DNA from 2 places in the Arthrobacter sp. 92 genome. Region 1 is predicted to be linked to the other one. Evidence: predicted binding sites of a transcription regulator. Region 1 holds the regulator's gene; the other holds the start of a gene.

Region 1 (3,409 bases):
GCAAGGTTGACCCGGAGACCGGGGCGGCCCGTCACCCCGAACGTGAAGGCCAGCACCCGGACACCGAGGGCGACGCGCTCTCCCAGGCGGAGGACATCCTCAACAGTGTTGAGGTCCCCGCCGAGGAATCGGTGGCCCAGGGTGTGGGCGCGGCCGAAGCGGAGGAGCTCAAGAACGATCTCCGCCGCCTGCAGGCTGAGTACGTCAACTACCGCAAGCGCGTGGAACGCGACCGTGCCGTGGCCGGGGAGATGGCCGTCATCGGCGTCCTGAACTCGCTGCTTCCGGTGCTGGACGACGTCGACGCCGCCCGCCAGCACGGCGATCTGGCGGACGGCCCGTTCGCCGCCATCGCTGCCAAGCTGGAGAATGCGCTGAAGACCTACGGGCTGGTGCGCATCGATGAGACCGGAGTCGAGTTCGATCCGACGATCCACGAGGCCCTCATCCAGCAGCCCGGACCGGACGTGGAGGTGGACACCGTCAGCCAGGTCCTTCGCTCTGGCTACAAGTCCGGCGAACGCGTGCTCCGGGCAGCCCAGGTGATTGTGGCTGTTCCGGCGTAGGTTGCGTTGGCGCTCCGCCGGATAGGGGGCGGTGCCCGCTTCGCGGTGCCCTCCACACCGCCGCCCTCTATCCGGCCTCCGCGCCAGCGTGTTGCTCGCCTAAAGTGAGTGAACAAACAACGCGAAGCAGATGATGGGCCCCGGGAGTGGCATCGGGCCTGCCGGAGCGTGGTGGCCACGCGAAGGGGCGGGGGCCCATCATCTGTGAAGCGCACTCTGCACGACTTTTGAAAGGAAACGCCATTGGCTAGCCAGGATTGGGTGGACAAGGACTTTTACAAGATCCTTGGTGTCGCCAAGGACGCTTCCGACGCCGACATCAAAAAGGCCTACCGCAAGCTTGCCCGGCAGCACCACCCGGATAGGAATGCGGGTGATGTCGCGTCGGAGAAGAAGTTCAAGGACATCTCCGAGGCATATTCCGTGCTGTCAGATCCTGAGGAGCGCCAGCAGTATGACGCCATCCGGGCCATGGGCGGCGGTGCCCGGTTCGCGCCGGGTGGAGCCGGCGGAGCCGCGGGCGGCGCTGGGTTCGAGGACCTCTTTGGCGGGCTGTTCACTGGCGGCGGCGGACGCCATTCCGGCGGGTTCAGCACGGCAGGTGGCATTCCGCCCGAGTTCGCCGACCTGTTCGGCGGCGGTTACGGCGGCGCTCCCACCGGCTTCCAGCGCGCACCGCAGAAGGGCGCGGACCGTACCGCGTCCACCACTATCTCGTTCGCCGGCTCCATCCGCGGCACCACCATCGGCCTGCGCGAACCGGACGGTGAGGTCATCGACGTCCGCATCCCGGCCGGGATCAAGGACGGGCAGAAGGTCCGGGTCCGCGGCAAGGGCCAATACGGTCCCGCGGGCAACGGGGACCTCATGGTGACGGTCTCGGTGAAGCCGCATGATTTCTACATCCGCGACGGCGACAACCTACGCATGCACGTCCCGGTCACTTTCTCCGAAGCGGCGCTGGGCGCCGACATCGAAGTGCCCACGATCGACGGCGACAAGGTCAGGCTGCGCGTTCCCGCGGGCACGCCGTCAGGCCGCACGCTCCGCGTTAAGGGCCGGGGCGTCAAGCACGCCAAGGCCACCGGAGACCTGCTGGTGACGATCGACGTCGCCGTCCCCAAGAAGCTGAGCAAGGAAGCCGAGGAAGCCGTGAAAGCGTTCGCTGCGGCCACAGCCGGCGAGGACGTGCGCGCCGGCCTGGCAGCCAAGGCCAGGCTGTAGGGACTGGACCCGGCCATGGACATCGACTTCGACCAGCCGATCTTCGTCATCTCGGTGGCGGCGGAGCTGGCCGACATGCACCCGCAGACGTTGCGCCAGTATGACCGCCTGGGCATCGTCTCGCCCAGCCGTGCCCCGGGTAAGTCCCGCCGCTACTCACAGCGGGACGTGAACATGCTGCGCGAGGTCCAGCGGCTTTCGCAGGAGGGAGTCTCGCTGGAGGGGATCAAACGAATCCTCCAGCTGGAGAACCAGGTTGCTGCTTTGCAGCGCAGGGTGAGCGAACTGACCGAGGAGCTGGGCCGCCGTCGCCAGCCGCTGGACTCCCGGATATTCGCCGCCGGCGCCGCCGGCGACGTGGTCAGTTTGGCCCGCGGGCAACGGCCCCGCGCACGGTCCCAGGCGTTGGTGGTGTGGCGCCCGCGCGCCTCTGACTGAGCACCCTCCCGGTAGCCGCCCGCGGCGCCCTTGACAGCCGCGCGGAGCCGATGAAAAGTGAAGGACACGCCCACGGGCCCGTCCGCCGGGTCCAGGCTGCCGAATTGCTGTGTAGCTTGCCCGGCCGGGCCAGGAAGCAGAGTCTCCCAACGGAAGGAACACCCCTCATGGCGTTTATCCCTGTCGGAACAGAAAACAGCACCACGATCGAGCTCTACTATGAGGACCACGGAGACGGTCAGCCGGTGGTCCTGATCCACGGGTATCCCCTGGACGGGGCATCCTGGGAGCGCCAGACGGCCGCGTTGTTGGAAGCCGGCTACCGGGTAATCACCTATGACCGCCGCGGATTCGGCAAGTCCAGCCAGCCGGTCACCGGCTACGACTACGACACCTTCGCCGCGGACCTCAATACCCTGATGACGGACCTCGACTTGAATGACGCCGTCCTGGTGGGCTTCTCGATGGGGACCGGCGAGGTGGCCCGTTACCTGGGCACCTATGGCTCAGCGCGCGTTGCGGGTGCGGTCTTCCTCGGTTCGCTCGAGCCGTTCCTCCTGAAGACGGACGACAACCCCGGCGGCGTGCCCCAGGACGTATTCGACGGTCTGCTCGGCGCCGTCAAGGACGACCGGTACGCCTTCTTCACGGAGTTCTTCAAGAACTTCTTCAACACCGACGACACCCTCGGAAGCCGCCTCAGCGAAGAGGCCCTCCGCGCGAACTGGTCCACGGCCGCCCGGGCATCCGCCCATGCCTCGGTGGCTGCCCAACCCACCTGGCTCACTGATTTCCGCGCTGACATCCCCAAAATCGACGTGCCGGCGCTGATTGTGCACGGAACCGCGGACAACATCCTGCCCATCGACGTGACAGGCCGCCGGTTCGCCGAAGCGCTGCCCGCAGCCCGGTACGTCGAGATCGAGGGCGCCCCGCACGGAATGCTCTGGACCCACGCCCCCGAAATCAACAAGGCGCTGCTGGAGTTCCTTAACAAGTAAGTTCCCTAAATTCCCCGGCAGGGGCCCTTAACCGCAAAACTGAGTACCGCCGGGTTCCGTCGCGGGACCCGGATTCCGAGAGTCGAGTACACGCTACTCGTGACGGGCCCGGCGGCTGGCGGCTTGAATGGACCAAGCTGAGTCTCACAGCGTGGTTTCAGGTCTCTGGGGGTTTTCTCA
Region 2 (3,409 bases), 2.0 Mb from region 1:
CCCGAAGATCATGGAGCAGCCCCCGCGCCGGGCCGGTGAGCCCATCTTCGGTCCGAAGGTTCTGGTCATCGCCGCATTTCAGGGCGCCTCCGTGCTTGCCGCCGTGGTGGCCGTGTATCTCTGGACCCTCAGCGCGGGTGATGCCGGCAACGTGGTCCGTTCCGTGTGCTTCGCCACGCTCGTCATGGGCAACCTTGGGCTGATCCTGGTCAACCGTTCCTGGCGCCTGACAGTCTGGAGCTCGTTCCGGCAGCGCAGGAATCCCGCACTGAAATGGATTCTGGGTGCAGCCGTGATCCTGCTGGCGGTGTTGATCAATGTTCCCTGGCTGCGCGGCGCGTTCGACCTCGGACCGATGACGCCGGCACAGTGGCTCGCGGCGGTCTCGGCAGCTTGCGTCGGCGTCGCCTGGTTCGAGGTGTACAAGGCGGCAGGAAAGCGTTCAGGTGCGCCGCCCGTCCGGAGCAAGTAGGACTTGAGTGGCCCCGCCGGACGCCTTTACGCAGTCCAGTAGTGATCACTCGCGACCATCCGGCGTGGCGCTCATAGGATCCGAAGTGGGCTGTGATTGGCCCGCCGCTCAATTCGGAACCCGGGGGGATTCTGGCAATGAAAGCAACAAAATTACTGACCGTCGCCAGCTTATTGTTTGCCTGGCAATGCGCCGGGATCCAGGGCGCGGCCGCCGATGCGGGCTCGCCGGACCCCGCATCTCTGGGCAACGACATCTCCTGGCCCCAATGCGGCAGCAACTTTCCCGAGCCCCTGGGATTCGCCGTGATCGGAGTGAATAACGGACGGCCCGAGACCACTAATCCCTGCCTGGCAGATCAGCTGGCCTGGGCGGCAGGCACCTCCAATGCGGCGTCCGGGGTTCCCGTGGCTATGTATGCGAACACAGCCAACCCCGGTCCCGGCGGGTCCTGGTGGCCCTCCTCCAGCTCTTACCGGGGCGCGGAGATCCAGAACCCCTACGGGGTGTGCGACGGCGGCGCCACCCCGGCCTGCGCTTACATCTACGGCTACGCCATGGCTTTCGACGACGCCAACGTCAGGGGCGTCACGGATGCCTCGCACCGTTTCTGGTGGCTCGACGCGGAATTCGGCAACAGCTGGTCCGCGGACCCAGCGGCAAACGCTGCGGATCTGGAAGGCATGACCGCGTATCTGCAAAGCATCGGCGCCGGGGTGGGCATCTACTCCACGACGTACCAGTTCGGCGAAATCGCGGGCCAGGTGCAGCCGGGCAGCAATCTCAACAAGCTCAAGAGCTGGATCCCGGGAGCGACGTCCACGGAATCCGCCATGGCCAACTGCTCGGCACAGCCGCTGACGCAGGGCGGCACCGTGGCCCTCACCCAGTATGTGGACGGAGCCTTCGACTACAATTACGCGTGCATCCCACTGCCGCAGCCGCCCAAGCCGCCTGCCCCGGCCCCTGCCCCCGCCCCTGCCCCGGCGCCCGCCCCGGCGTCGCCCGCCCCCGCGCAACCCGCCCCGGCGGCACGCGAATTCAACTAATCAGCCGGGTCATCAGCGGCGGCGGTCACCGGGCCGAAACCTTCAGGGAATAAATCCAAATTTCCTACGTTGAGTCAGGTGCACTCAACTTTCTGACGGAGGTTTCATGGCTACATTTTTCGGACCGGTTGGCTCCGGCAACGATTCGTTCGACGAGTTCCTCGCCCGTTACCTGCAGGGGCAGCGCGGGGCCCGTGCCGGGCGTCCGCTGGACATCACCCGCTTGCTGAGCCGCCGCACCCATGAGGTCCTCGCCCAGGCCGGCCAGTTCGCCGTCGAACACGGGCACGGCCACCTCGACGCGCTGCACGTCCTGCGTGTCATGGCCGTAACAGCGCCAGCCACCGATTACATCAAGCACGCCGGAGCAGAGCCCGCCGCCATTGCCAGGGCCGCCGAGGAACGGCTCCCTGAGAGGTCGGCCGCACGGATGCAAACAGCACCCGCGCTGACGCCGTCCGCTCAACGCGCCCTGCTGGATGCGTACCAGGTTGCCCGTGCCTTTGGCTCGACCTACATCGATCCAGAACACCTGTTCTTCGCCCTGGTTCTCAATCAGGAGTCCCCCGCCGGGCAGGTGTTGGCGGCGGCCGGGGTGACACCGGAGTCCCTGCAGCCCGATCCGCGCGATGCCGCAACCGGCGCCCCCGGCTCCGGAGCCCGGCAGGAGGCCGCCACCGGAACTGAAACCCCGATGTTGGACACCTATGGCACCGACCTGTCCGCCATGGCCCGGGACGGCGGCCTGGACCCGGTAATCGGCCGCGCCGCTGAGATCGAACAGACCATCGAGATCCTGGCGCGCCGCACCAAGAACAATCCTGTGCTCATCGGCGAGGCCGGGGTGGGCAAGACTGCGATTGTGGAGGGTCTGGCGCAGGCGATCGTCGACGGCAGCGTCCCCGACCAGCTGCGAAACAAGCGTGTCATCGTGCTGGATCTGCCGGCCATGCTCGCCGGCACGCGTTACCGCGGCGACTTTGAAGAGCGTCTTACCAAGGCCATGGATGAGGTCAGCTCGAATGCCGGGGAGATCATCTTGTTCGTTGACGAGCTGCACACAGTGGTTGGTGCCGGCGGTGCCGGCGAGGGCGGCATGGATGCCAGCAATATCCTGAAGCCGCGGCTCGCCCGTGGCGAACTGCATGTGGTCGGCGCCACCACCTTGAACGAATACCGCAAGGTGGAGAAGGATCCTGCCTTGGAGCGACGCTTCCAACCGGTGCACGTGGGTGAGCCGAGCAGCGAAGAGGCCGTGCAGATCCTTGCCGGCCTGCGCGCCCGGTACGAGGAACACCACGGTGTCCGCTATACCGATGAGGCGCTGCGCGCCGCCGTCGAACTGTCCGCACGGTACATCACGGACCGTTTCCTGCCTGACAAGGCGATCGACCTGATCGACCAGGCCGGCGCCCGGCTGAGCCTCCAGCTCGGCTCGCGTTCCGACGTGGCCGCGCTCCGCGACCAGCTCACCGCGCTTGAGCAGTCAAAGAACGACGCCGTGGCCGCCGAACGCTATGAAGAGGCCTCGCGGCTGCGCGACGAGGTCGAATCGATGAAGGGCAAGCTTGAGGCGGCACTTTCGGGCAGCCCGGATGGCGCCGCCACGGCCGTCGTCGGCGAAGCCGAGATCGCCGGGATCATTTCCCGCTCCACCGGGATCCCGGCCAGCCGCCTGACCGAGGACGATCGGGAGCGCCTGGGCAAGCTGGAGGAAGAACTGCACCAGCGAATCATCGGCCAGGACGATGCGGTGACCCTGATTGCCAAGGCCGTCCGGCGCAACCGCACCGGAATGGGAGACGAGGGACGGCCCGTGGGCAGCTTCCTTTTCCTCGGCCCCACCGGCGTGGGCAAGACCGAACTCGCCAAGGCTCTCGCCGACTCA

Evidence for each region. The regulator HspR, encoded in region 1, represses chaperone genes until heat shock. The targets are predictions, from matches to a motif close to AAGTTGAGTCNNNNNGACTCAACTT.
Region 2: the regulator HspR is predicted to act here: its motif matches at 1,588-1,612, upstream of ACP4XC_RS12040 (ATP-dependent Clp protease ATP-binding subunit).

Annotation. Positions count from the first base shown of each region.
Region 1 covers NZ_CP189863.1:4,576,618-4,580,026, reverse strand. The annotation lists gene ACP4XC_RS21345 (nucleotide exchange factor GrpE) at 1-566, shown strand, start outside; gene ACP4XC_RS21340 (DnaJ C-terminal domain-containing protein) at 810-1,790, shown strand; gene ACP4XC_RS21335 (heat shock protein transcriptional repressor HspR) at 1,806-2,228, shown strand; gene ACP4XC_RS21330 (alpha/beta fold hydrolase) at 2,396-3,229, shown strand.
Region 2 covers NZ_CP189863.1:2,615,636-2,619,044, forward strand. The annotation lists gene ACP4XC_RS12030 (cation-translocating P-type ATPase) at 1-472, shown strand, start outside; gene ACP4XC_RS12035 (hypothetical protein) at 610-1,521, shown strand; gene ACP4XC_RS12040 (ATP-dependent Clp protease ATP-binding subunit) at 1,628-3,409, shown strand, end outside.